2 regions of the Paenibacillus durus genome follow, and region 1 is predicted to be linked to the other one. Evidence: riboswitches for the same ligand, from Rfam matches in the RefSeq annotation. Region 1 holds a riboswitch; the other holds the start of a gene.

Region 1 (8,132 bases):
GGTGATGCGGGGTATACTCCATTTCCCCCTGTTCACCTGCGATTTCCGCAAGCAGCGCCATTTGACGCGCAGTGAATTTCTTATTCGCAATGCCCGGCGCCACTCCCACCTCAAAAAGGGCGTTCGGATTTGCGGCGGCAGTTGGGGCGGACGGGTTCACGGCGGCAGACGGGGCTGAACCGACTGAGCCCCCGGAGACGATGCCTTTAGCCTCGAGAATTTGCAGCGCCTCCATCGCCGCTTCGAGAGGGCTGGACGAATTCGCGCTGCTATAAGAGGCAGAAGCCAGGAAATCACGCTCGGCGGACTTTGCTTCCCCGCTCTCTCCAGCCTGTTCTTTCGCACTCAGTGACCACGGCTCCGCTGCCACCTGCAGACGCTCGCTTGGCCTTAGTCTCTGCTCTTCGGAATCCAGCGTATATTTCCGCTGGTAGCCTCTTGGCGTAATCATTAGCCCGTCATATACCACCGTCGAGGAGTTGCCGATAATAACCGTCGTAAGCATCCCTATTTCATGCTCCAGCATGTCCGCGAGCGTGGTAAGGACGACCTGCTGCCGGTCCCGGTAAGCGCTCTTCACCAGGCCCACCGGCGTGTCCGGAGAACGGTGCCCCAGCAAAATCCGCTGAGTCTCGGCGATCTGCCGGGTGCGCCTTCCGCTTCGCGGATTATACAGAGCGATTACAAAATCTGCCGCAGCCGCCGCTTCCACGCGTTTGGCAATCGTGTCCCAGGGGGTTAAATGATCGCTCAGACTGATCGTGCAGGCATCATGCATAATTGGCGCCCCAAGCAGGGCTGCACAGGAGTTGATCGAGGATATTCCGGGAATAACCTCTACTTCCACTCCTTCATCAGGATGCCATTTCTTTTCCATCAACACTTCATAAATCAGCCCGGCCATTCCGTATACACCGGCGTCGCCGCTGGAAATCACTGCAACCGTCCTTCCCATATACGCCTGCCGTACAGCTTCCTGAGCGCGGCTTACCTCTTCCGTCATGCCGGTTCTGACGATCTCCTGAGTGGTCAGCAGGCCCCGGATCAAATCCACATAAGTGTTGTAGCCAATAATGACTTCGCTTTCCTCAATTGCCCTGCGGGCACGATCCGTAATCTGTTCAAAAGCTCCCGGCCCAAACCCGATCACAAGCAGTTTGCCTCTCTTCTCTTCCATTCGTGCTGCCTCCTCTGTATGAAACAACTATCCCCGTAACACCAAGCTTTCCTTAGAGGAAGCCGGGTTCGTAGAATCAACTTCCCGGGACCGGCTTAACCTGAGTATCCTGCTGCACCCGGAGCCGGATCACTGAACCGCAAGGCCGAATTCATCTTCTTCGGGGGCCGGGCTCGGGATACCGAGATCCTCAAAAGTGGCCATCTTCGCAACCAATTGGAGGGCTGATTCGATTACAGGCAGGGCAAGTGCGGCCCCAGTCCCTTCTCCAAGGCGCATGTCCAGATGCAGTAAAGGCTTCAGCCCAAGCTCATCCAGAACGATCCGGTGCGCCGGTTCAACGGACAAATGGGAAGCGAATAAGTAATCCTGGCAGCGTGGTTCGATCCGGCAGGCAGCCAGCGCCGCAGCCCCTGTAATCACCCCGTCAATAACCACCGGAACCTTGCGGGCTGCCGCTCCTAATATCACGCCCGCGAGCCCGGCGATTTCTAGTCCCCCTACCTTGGCGAGTACGTCGACAGCGTCACCGGGATTTGGCCGGTTAACCTCTATCGCCCGTTCGATTACCTTCGTTTTGGCGGCTAACGCTTCGTCATTGATACCCGATCCCTTTCCGGTGATCTGTTCCGCCGGATGGTTAGTGAACACTGCCGTCATGGCGCTGCTCGGAGTCGTGTTGCCGATGCCCATTTCCCCTAAACCGATCACTTCGATCCCTTTATCAGCAAGCTCGTAAGCCGTATCTATCCCGACCTGGAGCGCGGCAACCGCTTCTTCCTTGGTCATCGCCGGCCCTTTAGCCATATTGGCCGTTCCCGGGCGAACTTTCCGCTGCACTACACCTTCCGGCAGGTCTGTCAGCAAAGTTCCGATATCGACAACGTGAACCTCCGCCCCCGCTTGCTGTGCAAGCACATTAACCGCAGCGCCTTGGCGAATAAAATTCGCCATCATCAGCCCGGTAACTTCCTGCGGAAATGCGCTGACACCTTCCTGAACGACCCCATGATCGCCGCACATCACGATAATCGCTTTATTTTCCACACGGGGCTGCACGCTGCCAGTAATACCAGCAAGCTTTACAGCGATTTCCTCTAGGCGGCCAAGACTCCCCAAAGGTTTGGTCAGGTTGTTGACGCGCTTTCTCATTTGATGCATCGATACAACATTGAGCCGTTCAATCTCATTTAGCACCTGCAATAATTTTTCCAAGAAAATCACAATCCTCTCTTTTATTTAGAGACCTATGTAACAAGTTGAGAAACAAAAAAGCACTCCTACACACAAAAGAGCGTAGAAGTGCCGTTAATCGCCGCAATACAAGCGTTCTCCCCCTCCCTAATCCTCGTAGGTCAGTCGTGCTGTTGAAAAAAGGCAGGTCTCCTGACTTATGGATCAGACGCAAAAACGAGATCATAATGACCAAGTTGCTTAAGCCTTCCCATTTGACACAGTGGCTTAAAGCTCGCTCTCCATTTACAGTGGCGGGACCGCGACGGATTTTCACCGTTCTTCCCTTTTAAGAAACGCCGCAGCGTTTCACCTTTTCTCTCATATGCTGTTGTAGACAAATATGCTTAAAGTACGTCTATTATAACTTGAGATTTAAAGAGAAGTCTATAAGTCTGTTTTTCAGTTTATCCGTTAATTCGATTACCGTACCGTTCTCTACGATTTCTGCTTGTCCGGTAATCATCTGAATGATGCTGCCATGGGTTACAAGCAGTACATTTCTGTCCGCCAACGGCTCCAGACTGCTAATTCCGTCGCACACCCGCACTTGCATCAATTCCATAGATTCGACCCCGTAGACCGGGAAGCGGATCAGCTCTGGATTTTCTATTTGGAATACAGACCTGATTTCCCCCAGCGTCTTGCCTTCCAGCTCACCGAAGCAGCGTTCCGCGAACCGGCTGTCAACCTTAACAGAGAGTCCGTGGACGGAAGCTATAATTTTGGCCGATTCAAAGGCTCTTCGCAATGGGCTTGAAATAACGGCATGAACATTCATCCGTTCTCTGAGCCGTCTGGAAGCTTCCTGAATCTGGCCGATCCCGCGCTCATTCAGACCGATATCCTGTATCCCTTGTATTCTCCCCTTGTTGTTCCAATCGGTCTCGCCATGGCGCATCAGATAAAGAGGCATTCTTCCATCTTGTCCTTCCTGCCCTGTTATGTTGATTCACTGTTGCTGTATTAAAGCTGAACTAACGACCATTTTAAAGAGATATCATGAGAATTGCCCAATACATATTTTGGGTCACTCATTTGGCTACGAGTCAGCAGCTCTAATAATTCACGTAATAGTAATTCTTCAGTTTCTTTAAGTGATTTCAACCAAAGAATCATATCCGTAATAATATCTTTGTTTTTATTTATATAAAACTTAATCATTAAACTTCTTTGAATAAACGCATCATTTTCTATTTTTTTGTACATCTCATAAAATTTAGAATCCTGCAAAACTTGCTTTTCCTCCAGTAATTTCATCCGGTAAACCATGCATTTTTTATGTTCCCATAATATATGTAAAAATCTTATATCATACTCACACTTATCCTCCAGCAATAAATATAAATACTCGATAATTTTATCGTAAACACTTATACCTAAAAAACTATTCTTGGCCCAATTAACACTTCCATCATCACGGATACGAGTATCCCTTGACTCTAAATAATCAGTTAAAAGATCAGAAATCCTTAGAATATCGAGTTCCGCATTAATATCTTTATTAAGCTTCATTAATATAACTCTATTATAGTGATGTAGATTAATATTAGCCGGATTTATGTAAGATTGTATAAACTCATAAAATGAACAATCTTTGAATTCATATTTTCCTCCAAAATTGTCAGCAACATTCAGTATCATTTTTTCCATATTGTAGCCGTAAATAAATAACTCATGTGCTATATTAATTCGTTTATACCATTGTACATTTGAACATGATAAATATTTATGGTTAACACTCATGTAAACATAATAGCCAGAGTCAATACGATCCGTTATGGACTTGATAATGTTGGATGAATCATTAAATTTCTCAAATATGTCTTTGTTCAATAATTGAATATCAAGAAAAGGACAACTATAGGGCACCCAGGTAACCCATGGTTGGAAGAAGTCCAGCTTAATACCCGTATCTTCTTGTTGAAGAACTAATTGTATAAAATTGCTCATCAACCAAGGATGATAGTTCTCTTCTGATGCTGAAAGAATAGTTAAAGGACCTGCATAATATGGATATCCAGTCAAAAACGGTTCTTTTACGGGAAGTATTTTTTCAGTCAAAATGTCCACCCTTTCAAAGAAATTAGATTCAATAAAAATAGCAAGTCTATTTTATTCTACAACATATTACATTATATTTTATAAATGTAGATTTATTACATTTTAGATTATATGGATACTTGTAATTTATGTCAATAAATTCCTGTAGAACAATGAGACGGCTACATAAATCGTGGTTTAACAATACCATTCATGTCTCATTCCTCTTTCGCAAACAAACCCAATAAACTAAAGCTTGACCGCTCTACTGTTCCTAGTTCCTCCGTTCTTGCATGATCAATAGCGGCTACTACCCTTGTAAAAGTTCCCGGCACAAGAGATATCATTGGGATGTTCGCTCTGTGTAGAGGCTGGCCTTCTCCAAAATAAAATTTACCTTTGGGCTTCAAGGTTAGGGTTCGGACTTTAGTCCGCCCTTGGATGGTGTTCAGGTAGATGCTGTCCATAGCTGAATTGGCTGTAAATACTAATTCATTATCAATCTCTTTTGTAAACGTATATAAATAAGTTTATTCGTTTTATGATCGAATTTTAACTCGCCGCCTGATCTCCTAGCGGACATTCCTGCGTTTGCACATCTTTTTCTGTGGAAATCCTCCTCCCTGACCCAATTCCTGCAAAAGCGCAGACATTTCTCTCCCGATCTCCCCGCCTGGCGGCGCGCATGCTCTAAAAGCTGCGCAATCGCAGGCATTACTTTTTCCTGCCCGAAATTCACCTGATAAACCTGCGGATTTGCAGGAAAACCCCGGTCACCAACACCGGACACACGCTGAACAGAAGCAGCCCAGATTCCGCAAGAATCAAACCATTACATCTATTGACCATAAATATTACATGTTATGTTTTTGGTAATTTGTAACACATAAGAGGTGAACCAGAATGCCAGTCAGCCGCTATGCAGGAAATTAATGCATACTGTCAGGCCCTGACTTCTTCCGCCGGGCAGCTGTATGATGCAGTGAAACGTTTTACGGTAAAAAAATCGCCTTGCCCCTATTTAACAAAGGGCAAGGCGATTTTCATTTACTTTTTCACAGCATGCCTCTTCACACTTACTCTTTTCACGCTTGGCCTCTCCAGATGAAAAACAAATTTTCCTCTCTCGACCAAAACTAAAGCCTACAGCGTATCTTGGCAGTCATTTTTTTGACGAAGGAATCTTTATATGGGCGTTTTTTTACGAACACAGAAATTGCTAGGCTTGTGAGCGAGAGATCATGATCGTTTATTTTGCATCTACTGCTGAAGTGTTTGTATTATTTTTGTCCATTCTATCTTTTATCCGGATTCTCGTTTCCATATGACGCCCATAATAGGTGGCAGCAACTATCAAAAGTCCTCCCAGCCATTCTTGAACCGAAAGATGTTCACCGCCTAAAAAGACAGCAAATAGTGCTGAAAATAATGGCTCTGTTCCCATCAATAATCCCACTCGGGTTGGAGAGGTACGCCTGATCATGGTCAGCTGAATATAAAAAGCGAACAACGTACAAAAAATAGCCAGATAAGCGGTTAGCAGCCAAAATCTCATTGATGATGGCACGACAAAAGCATGAATACCTTCTGTTGTCAGTGATAAAATGCCCATAATGACAGCAACGACACTTAATTGAATGGTAACTAGCACTCTTGAATCCATATCTCTTCCATTTGTCATTTTTTGTGTCACGGTCATTTGAACGGCACGTAATAATGCTGCAACGAGGATCAATACATCCCCAATATTAAATTGGTAACCGTCTTTCATTGTTAAAAAGAAAGTTCCTATGACAGATAGTAATACCGAACCTAAAATACCAACATTCAGTCTTGTTCTAAACATGATAGATTCCATAATTGGTGTGAACACAACGAATAAACTAATCAAAAAACCAGCGTTAGTAGCAGATGTACCATTAATCCCCCAAGTTTCTGAAGTGAAAATACCTGAAAGAAATAAGCCAAAAATAATACCTGACAGCCAAGTATGTATGGAGGCTTTCACACATTTTTTCCACGTCAGTAGAGCCATAATAATTACTGTAAGCATAAAACGAATAAAAAGGAATGGGAATACCGCTATATCTGATAAAACAACCTTTGTTGCAAGATAACTGGAACCCCAAACCACTGCAATTAAAAGCAAAGATAAATCTGCTAGCCATTGCTTTTCCTTTTTCATAATTCTTTTTCACTGACAAGAGATTTGTAAACTTCCTTCATCGGTCTAAGCCAATTCTGCTTCATAATAGACGCAGCCTTCTCAGGATCACGGTCTTCAAAAGCTTGAATTAAAGCTTTATGTTCTCTTAATGATTCTCTTACAACCAATTCATGTCCTTTTAAAAACACATATTTAAACTGCCGAATATGTAATTGCAGTATCGACGAGAAGTCCGTAATGTACGGATTATCAGCAAGATCAACAATAAAATTGTGGAATTTTTCATCACATTCCATTGTTTTAAATCGTTGTTCATGATTAATTAACTGTTCATATTCGTTTGTCATTTCTTTCAATGTTTCAATTTGTTCTGCCGTGATGGATTGGGCAACTTCTTCGGCAGCCAAAGCATGCAAGGAAGCAAGCGGCGGATAAATTTTCAAAACATCTTCTTTTTTAATCTTTGTTACCCGCGTCTCTTTTCCTGGACGCATGTCAATAAAGCCTTGAACTGCTAACAACTGTAAGGCTTCTCGGATCGGTGTGCGGCTAATACCTAAAGCTTTTGAAAGTTCCGTGTCGTAAATCTGTTCACCAGGTTCAAGTGTTCCATCAATAATCCATCTTTGTAATTGATTAAATGCTTTATCTTTTGCCAACATTCGAATGGGTGAAGAAAAATTTTGCGGTATCGGCATAAATTGTTTCCTCCTTTTTATGCAATATATTGGATACATATATTATATAAATATTCTTTTGAAAATCAAATGGTCAATCAAAATATGATCGGTTTTCTATATGCAGTGAAACGTTTTACGGTATAAAAAAACGCCTTGCCCCTATTCAACAAAGGGAAAGGCGATTTTCATTTACTTTTTCACAGCATGCCTGACCTCTTCACGCTTGGCCTCCTCAGATGAAAGACAAATTTCCTCTGGGACCAAAAACTAAATGAAAACAGGGTAAGCCTTGGCATTTAGATAACTGTTATCCTTGAAAATTCTTTATAATATTTTCTAATATATATAAATATTTGGGCGATTTATCCAACTTTCTTTATAATATTATTTGTATAATAAAGAGTAAGTGAGTTAGAGGAGGTAGTAAGATGCTAGGAATTGATGTGAAGAAGCAGAATGAAAAACTAATTATCACTTGGCAATTAACTAAAATAGAAATACCTATTGATGACATTCAGGATGTTTTGTTTGATGATACTTACGGTGGTGAGGAGAAAAGTGCAATTAGGATTGGTACCCCCTATGCTACAACTGACAGAGTTATAATTAAGACGATTTCAAAAACTTATATTCTGTTTACCACTAATGGACATAGTATCTTAAATAAGATAAAGTCTTATCTCAAATAATTATAATTGTTGCAAGAAAATTTTTGGATTCTTCTAAGCCTTTTTTATTAAAGCGTTCAGGCTGTCGAGATTTTCTCGACTGCCTGAACTTCTAATATTTACCATTCTCCGTCAAGCTCCGAGCAGGAGCACATAATCCGTCA
Region 2 (8,132 bases), 2.0 Mb from region 1:
CTGCCTGTTCTGTCCCTTGCGGCAACAGCCGCTTCATCTCTAATGAACTATTATACCCTGCCAAGGCAATCCGACAAATGAGTTTTCTTCTATTCTTCAATTTTTTTCAGTATGATGGGTGAAGATGAAAGGGAAAGGACATATTACAATGAGAAAATGGCTATTGGCGCTGTGTTATGTTTCGGGCATGGGCGCCGCGTTTATCTACAGATATACCATTCTAGACTGGCTGGGCCAAGACGGGCATGTTCTGCTCTCGATCCTGGCCGCGGCCGCGCTGGCTCTATTCCCGGTCGTACCGTACAAAGCCGTCATCGGACTGTTCGGATATGTATACGGAAGTCTGGCAGGCGGAGCAATGTGCTGGCTCGCAACAACGATTGCTGCGGGGCTGATGTTTGGCGGCGTCAAATGGCTGTTTCCGGAAAAAGGACGCGCTTATTTGTCTTCGATTCCGGCGCTGGACAAATTCACGGCTGCCGTTCAGCGGCGGCCCTTCGCCTCTGTCGTTGCAGCCCGCCTGCTGCCGGTCATACCGCAAGCGGCGGTCAATGTGTATGCCGCTGCGGCCGGGCTGCCCTTCTGGACCTTTATCCTTGCTTCGGGACTGGGCAAAATACCGGGCATCGCTCTCTTCGCCTTTCTTGGCGGCAGCGCCCGGGAGCATCCCGCCGCCGCCGGAATAGCTGCGGCGCTGTACATTGCGGCGCTCCTGTTGCTTAGCCTCCTGCTAAAAGGCGGCAGGCATCGGTACAATCGTTCAGCCTGAAGCATGCGGCTTGTTGGCATAAAGCACTTAAATGGTTTATAATTAAATTGTGTTCTATTTAATTGTTTGATTTAACAGGAGGGACAACTATGACTGACAATCCGACTAACGAAACAGGCTCCCGCACTGAAAAAGCGACATTCGCAGGAGGCTGCTTCTGGTGTATGGTCTCCCCGTTCGAGGAACTGCCCGGCATTATCGACGTCGTCTCCGGCTATACCGGAGGGCATACGGTTAATCCGACTTACGAAGAAGTCTGCTCCGAAACAACGGGCCATGCCGAAGCTGTGCAAATTACGTTCGATCCTATAATTTTTCCATACAGCAAGCTGCTCGAGCTGTTCTGGCAGCAAATTGATCCGACGGATGAAGGCGGCCAATTCCATGACCGCGGCTCGTCCTACCGGACGGCGATCTTCTATCATAATGAGGAGCAGCGCAAGGAAGCAGAGGCATCCAAGATCGCAACCGAGCAAAGCGGCCGCTTCTCGGGTCCGGTTGTGACGCCAATTGTTCCGGCTGGGGTCTTTTACCCTGCGGAAGAATACCATCAAGGCTATCACCGCAAAAATCCGGGCCATTACAAACGCTACCGCAAAGCCTCCGGCCGGGAAGCCTTTATCGAGAAGCATTGGTCACATAAAGAGGACAAGCAGAGCCTGAAGCAGCGGCTTACGCCCCTGCAATACGAGGTTACGCAGAATAATGCCACGGAATCCCCTTTTCAAAATGATTTTTGGGATCATCACGGAGAAGGCATATATGTGGACATCGTGTCCGGAGAGCCGCTCTTTAGTTCGAGGGATAAATATGATTCCGGCTGCGGATGGCCCAGCTTCACCCGGCCGCTTCGCGACTATTCAGTGAAGGAGAAGACCGATCTCAGCCATTTGATGATCCGCACGGAGGTGCGCAGCAGGGAAGCGGACTCGCATCTCGGCCATGTCTTTAACGATGGACCGGGACCGGACGGTCTGCGCTACTGCATCAATTCCGCCGCGCTGCGCTTCGTTCCGATAGAGGATCTTGAGCGGGAAGGTTATGGCGAATACCGCTTCTTATTCCAGTAGAGCTCTCTTTGTAGAGAGTGAATGCAACAAAAGCCTCCAGAACGGGCCTTTCGCCCGTCCGGAGGCTTTTTCTCTTATTTATCTTCTGGCGGTTCCGGCGTGTGCAGCGCTTCTCCAGGCTCATCTTCTCCGTCTGTCCGGCTTTGTCCAGCCGGTCCTTCGTAAGCCCCCTCGTCTGTACGCCGATTGACTTCCCGGATCAGCAGCGAGGCCTTTGCGCGGCGGCGTCTAGAACGACGGACCCAGAGCAGCGCGGCTAGAATGAGGCCGGCTACGATTAGTACCGGCAGCGCCCCGGCCAGGAGAATAAAGAGCCACTCTAACCCCGTGGAGAGGGCATTCAAGGTTCCGCGCAGCGCGTCTGAGGCTCTGGCAAATAGGGACTGCGGCTCGTCCTTACGCAAGCTTAAAGTGCTCTCGTCCGGCTGGTACAGCCGCAGTTCCACCGTCGAGTACAGCACATTTTGATCGATATAACGCATTCTTCCCTTGATCTGCTCGATTTCCTCCTGAATCTTGCCAAGCTCGTTGGCAAACGATACAAGATCCGTGGCTTTGGTCGCCTTTTTCATAAATTCGACGTACTGGGATTCCAGCAGCTGCTTCGCCTTCAGACGCGCTTCGAGGTCAACATACTCTTCGGAAACGTCCTGACCCTCGATGCTGCTTTGAAGAGATTCACTCTTGATCTTCTCTAGACTGTCCAGGAAAGAGGAAAACCCGGAGGCCGGCACCTTTATAACAAATGTACCGCCATGCTCGGAATCGGACATCGTTTCCGTGAATCCAAGAATGTATCCGCGGGCAAGATTAATCATATTCCGCACTTCCGTCTGCGCTTGCTCGTAATTTTCGACTTCCATATTGAGATTGGCATGATAGATTAGCTTGTTGTTCAGCCCAGCGGCTACATCGCCGGACGCGAAACCGCTGAAACTGCTGATGGATTGTTCTGCAGCCGAGTAGCTTGCAGACTCTTTACCGCCCTCCGATCCGGCAGCTTGCGCGGTTTCGGCGGTATCTGCAAGAACGTCCGCAGCAGGAGCCCCCTTGCTGACCGCATTCGATTGAGACGAGTCGCTTTTTTTCATCAGGGATTTTTCAGCCTTATCCGCGTTCCTGGCGCCGCTGCCCGAACTGCAGCCAACCAGCATGATAGACAACAACAGCACCGTTACCATACAATACAGACCTCGCTTGAACATCCGCATCCCCCCAAAAATTATCTGTTGGTCCGATCTTTAATCTCCAGACGTTTCCAGACATTGAAAGGTTGCGGAGCACAAATCTTTCTTATGCAATTTCTTTAGACAGGCGCTGATGAGTATCTCAGATACCGGGTATATTAGTGTCCTGGGATCATCCTCCGGTATGACCTTTGTGGTATAAATCAAGAAGAATGAGGAAATTATACTAACGAACAGCCCTACATTCGCAAGAATGAGGGCGTGCTTTCCCGGATAAGGTCCACCTTGTCCGGGCGTTATTCATTTCATGACAGGAGGTGAATACTTATGGCAAAAGATGTGCTTTGCGAAGTGAACACCTGTACTTATTGGGCGAATGAAAACAAGTGCAACGCTGAGTCGATCTTCATTGCTTTCAACAACGTGCAACAAGCTTCCCGCTCCGAAGAAACAGATTGTGACACGTTTAAGAAGAAATAAGGTATGTATATAAAAAGCAATAAACCGGGATCGGATTCCCGGTTTATTGCTTTTTAAAGTCGATCTTTCGCAAGTTACGGCTGAATAGCCCGCGCTTTCTTTCTTGCATCCTCAGCGGCCGCCACCATATTTCGCAATGATGCCTCCGTCTCGCTCCAGCCCCGCGTCTTCAGTCCGCAGTCCGGATTGATCCAGAACTGCTCCGGGTGCAGCACCCGCAGCGCACGGTCGATGCCGGTCTCCATTTCTTCGACCGACGGAACCCGCGGACTATGAATGTCGTATACTCCAAGGCCGATCCCCTTGTCATATTCCATTTTCTCAAAGCTTGCAATCAGCTCACCATGGCTGCGCGATGTCTCAATGGAAATAACATCCGCATCCATATCGGAAATGGAGTCGATCATATCACCAAATTCGCAATAGCACATATGGGTATGAATTTGCGTCGTATCGCGGACGAGATTCGTTGAGATTCTGAAAGATTTTACGGCCCAGTCCAGATAATGCCTGCGGTCCTTCTCCTTGAGCGGAAGTCCTTCACGCACCGCCGGCTCGTCCACCTGAATCATTTCCACTCCAGCGCTTTCGAGTGCCAGCACCTCCTGCCGCAGCGCGAGCGCAATCTGGTTCGCTAGCCGCTCCCGGCTTAAATCGTCACGCACGAAGGACCAGTTCAGAATCGTGACCGGCCCGGTCAGCATGCCCTTTACCGGCAGCTTCGTCAAAGACTGCGCATAGACGCTTTCCTTGACAGTCATCGGTTCGGTGAACGCGACATCGGCGTATATGACCGGCGGCTTAACGCACCGGGAACCGTAGGATTGCACCCAGCCGTTCTGGGTGAACAGAAATCCATCCAGCTTCTCCCCGAAGAACTCCACCATATCTGTTCGTTCAAACTCGCCATGCACCAGAACATCCAGACCGATGTTCTCCTGAAGTGCGATGGAGTCCGCAATTTGCCGGCGGATAAAGCCGTCATAGACTTCCTCGCTCAGCTCGCCCTTGCGCCATTTCAGCCGCGCCTGCCGGACCTCCGGCGTCTGCGGAAAGCTGCCGATGGTCGTTGTCGGCAGCAGCGGCAGCCGCCACTTGTCCTGCTGGCGCTTTGCCCGCTCGGCATAGGCCGGGCTTCGCCGGTCGGGCAGCTCGGCCAGGCCGCGTTCAAGCTCCGCCACGTCCGCGCGGCTGCGCTCGGGCAGCTTGCGGAAGGCGGCCAGCGCAGCCTGCGTCTCGGCTAACGAAGCCCCGGCGGCGTCACGGCCCTCAAGCAGCGCCCGTTTCAGCAGCGCAAGCTCCGCCAGCTTCTCATCGGCGAAGGCCAGCGCGCTGCGCACCTCCGGCTTCAGCTTCTCCTCGCTGCGCACTGTCACAGGCACGTGCAGCAGGCTGCTGGACGGCTGCAAAATCAATTTGCCCTCCGGGACAAGGGCAGTCAAGCGCTGAGCCAGCGCCAGCTTATCATCCGGGTCGCAGCGCCAAATCCCGCGCCCGTCGATCACTCCGGCTCCAAGCGTCTTATCCTTCGGCCAGCCCAAGCGCTCGATCGCTTCCAGATTAGCCCCGCTGTCGTGTACAAAATCGAGTCCGATCCCCTGCACCGGCAGCTTCAGCAGGGCTTCAAGCGGTTCGGCGGACTCGAAGTAAGTCTGCAGCATAATGGAGAGTCCCGGAACAGCGGAATGAAGCTCGCCATAAATTTCGCTTAGAAGCTTAATATCCTCTTCCCGAAGTCCGGTCACTACCGCAGGTTCGTCTATTTGAACCCAGGCCGCCCCCTCTCGCTCCAGTTCCTGCAGCAGCTGCACATAGACCGGCAGAAAGCGCTGCGCCACACTGCGGATTTCCGAAGGGGCAAAGCCCTTGGACAGCTTCAGGAACGTATAGAGTCCAATGACCACGGGCTTGCCGTCAATGCCCGCCTGCGATTTGGCGAACCGGTATGCGGCAAGCGGTTTGTTCTCCGTCAGAACAGGCTTAAGATCCCCGATCTCCGGCACGATGTAATGGTAATTCGTATTGAACCATTTCGTCATTTCGCATGCCGCCGCCCGGGAATTACCTCGGGCCATGGCAAAATATAAATCCAGTCCGGCAGGTCTATCTTCATACCGGTACCTGGGCGGCACAATGCCGAACATGACTGCCGTATCCAGCACATGATCGTAATAGGTGAAATCTCCGACAGGAATCAGATCGATACCCGCCTCCTGCTGCTTGCGCAGATTACCCAGCTGCATGCGGTCCATTTCCGCCCGCAGCTGTTCCTCCTGGGTTCGTCCCGCCCAGTAACCCTCCAGCGCTTTTTTCCATTCCCGGTTCGCGCCGATTCTTGGATATCCGAGATTGCTTGTTTTTACTTGCGTTGTCATTTCCATGTTCCTCCTATTCGACTTATCCTGCCGTGGTCTTCCAAAAAAACATCAAACTACGTTGTTTGAGGAAGTGACATCTTATCCGCCTCGGAAGGCCCGCTTCCTATTTCACATAAACGATCCAACAAAAAGGCGTCCTTCCTTAAAAGCCCAAGAGGAAAGACGCCTACGTTAATATCACGTTTGCGATCTAACACCTCCCTATCTCCCGTAGGTACTGCAGTGCGTTGAAACAGGCAGGTCTCCTGGCTGCGGCGTCATCGTCCGTAAGCGGCCTTCCCGTCAGCGCGGGCTGACAGTGGCATAAAGGGCTGAAAGACTCTTCCGTTACAGTGGCGGGACCGCGTCGGCTTTGCACCGAGCTTCCCTATTAAGCTCCGGAATTCTCTATTCCGGCAAGCACCTGTTTCCGTTATTTAGTGAATGGTTTGAGTGGTTGATGAGTACAACATTTATGTTACGGCAAGACCCTGCGGCTCGCAATAGGAGATAGGGGTTCTGGTTATATCGATACCTGATAACCGGTTAAAAGAAAATAATATAGACCACGGTGGCCAGCACAATGCGGTAGATGGCGAACGGCAGCAGCTTGATCCGGTTGATCAGCTTCAGAAAGAACCGCATCGACAGCAGCGCGAACACGAAGGCGCTGATAAATCCGGCGATAAAGAACGGCAGTGCATCGAGCGTAAAATACTGCCAGTTCTTGTAAAGCGAGATCAGGCTTGCGCCGGCCATGATCGGAACGGCCATAATAAAGGTGAAATCGGCGGCGGCCCGGTGGCTCAGGCCAAGCAGGACGCCTCCCGAAATCGTCGAGCCGGAGCGGGAGAAGCCGGGCCAGAGCGAGACACACTGGATTAACCCCACCGCAAGCGCTTGCCTGTATGTAATCTGGTCAACACTCTGCTTCCTGGCGCGCTTCGGAGCAAATAAATCCGCGCAAATCATAAATAGGGCGCCAATTACCAGACCGATCAGCACGGTTGATGTCGAGAACAAATATTCATCAATATAATCTTCGAATAACATTCCTAGCAGACCGGCAGGAATGAGACCTACAATAACCTGTCCAAGCTTCAGACGGCCCCCGGTCTGTACCTGCAGCTGGCCGTCCGGGACCGGTTCAAGCGATTCCTTGCTAAAGCGTTTCAGTCCGAGCAAATCAATAAAACGTTTCCTGAAAATGACGACAACCGCAAGGATTGAACCGAGCTGGGTCACGACTTTAAATGTATTAGCTGTGTATTTTCCGAGAAACTCCTGCGATTTCAACCATATATCATCGACAATAATCATATGTCCTGTAGAAGATACCGGAGCGAATTCGGTCAGGCCTTCGACCAGACCAAGTACGATGGCTTTAATAATGGCTAGCAGATCCAAGCTTACGCCTCCTCAATGATTAGATTTCAATATTTTTTCTTTATACTGTAGCTTAAACACTGGATGTAATTTCTGAAACTTGCAGCCCCACTTTTCAGGTAAGAAACTCTAACCGCATCTCTTGTCATCTGACTTCCAGACTTGCGAATGCCCTAGGTAAATATGCAATAATGAAGGAATAGATTACACATGACGGAATACTGTTGGGAGGATGTCCATTGCTTGCACGCATGCGCGCATTCATATCCGCCTGGAGGGATTACCCCAGGGAGAAAGGAGAGCTGATTGGGCAGCGTTACGAGGTGCTCTCCCGGATCGGCATGGGAAGCTACGGACTGGCTTACCGCTGCCTGGATAAGCGGGAGAGACGCCAGGTGGCCGTCAAACAGGCCAAACCGAGCAAACAGGATGCTGGGAAGCAGATGCTGAAGCGGGAACGGGATATCCTTAAGCAGCTGGATCATCCCTATATCCCGGCCTGCAGAGATTATTTTGAGGAGAACGGCTCTGCTTGGCTGGTTACCGATTATATTGAGGGTTATACATTGGAGCAGCTAATTTTCGAGCGGGGATTCATTTTCGGGGAAAAAGACACGCTCCGCTTCGTCTTGAGCTTGATGGAACGGGTGAACCATGTGCATGAACGCGGCTTCGTGCACCTTGATCTGCGCATTCCCAACATCATTCTCCGGGGGGATGATATCTACTTAATCGATTTTGGTCTGGCCCGCCGGATCGGGGACGATCCCCCTTGTAATAACGGCGAAGCGGAGCGGGATAAGGACGGACTGCCAAAGCGCATGCCCGCGTCCAAACAATCGGATTTGCACGATATCGGACATCTTATGCTTTATATGCTGTA

The links. Region 1 has a riboswitch for cobalamin ahead of cobT (nicotinate-nucleotide--dimethylbenzimidazole phosphoribosyltransferase). Riboswitches for the same ligand answer to the same signal wherever they lie in the genome.
Region 2: another riboswitch for cobalamin. It lies ahead of metE (5-methyltetrahydropteroyltriglutamate--homocysteine S-methyltransferase); the one in region 1 lies ahead of cobT (nicotinate-nucleotide--dimethylbenzimidazole phosphoribosyltransferase).

The regions. Positions count from the first base shown of each region.
Region 1 is NZ_CP009288.1:2,149,897-2,158,028, reverse strand. Features, by position in the region: gene cobJ (precorrin-3B C(17)-methyltransferase) at 1-1,177, opposite strand, end outside; gene cobT (nicotinate-nucleotide--dimethylbenzimidazole phosphoribosyltransferase) at 1,307-2,401, opposite strand; cobalamin riboswitch at 2,537-2,742, opposite strand; gene PDUR_RS09680 (histidine phosphatase family protein) at 2,772-3,326, opposite strand; gene PDUR_RS09675 (hypothetical protein) at 3,377-4,474, opposite strand; gene PDUR_RS09670 (DMT family transporter) at 5,703-6,638, opposite strand; gene PDUR_RS09665 (GntR family transcriptional regulator) at 6,635-7,318, opposite strand; gene PDUR_RS09660 (SunI/YnzG family protein) at 7,729-7,989, shown strand.
Region 2 is NZ_CP009288.1:4,150,700-4,158,831, forward strand. Features, by position in the region: gene PDUR_RS17910 (TVP38/TMEM64 family protein) at 149-769, shown strand; gene msrB (peptide-methionine (R)-S-oxide reductase MsrB) at 859-1,839, shown strand; gene PDUR_RS17920 (DUF4349 domain-containing protein) at 1,914-3,044, opposite strand; gene PDUR_RS28205 (DUF1540 domain-containing protein) at 3,354-3,506, shown strand; gene metE (5-methyltetrahydropteroyltriglutamate--homocysteine S-methyltransferase) at 3,581-5,881, opposite strand; cobalamin riboswitch at 6,103-6,306, opposite strand; gene PDUR_RS17930 (undecaprenyl-diphosphate phosphatase) at 6,410-7,270, opposite strand; gene PDUR_RS17935 (serine/threonine protein kinase) at 7,489-8,132, shown strand, end outside.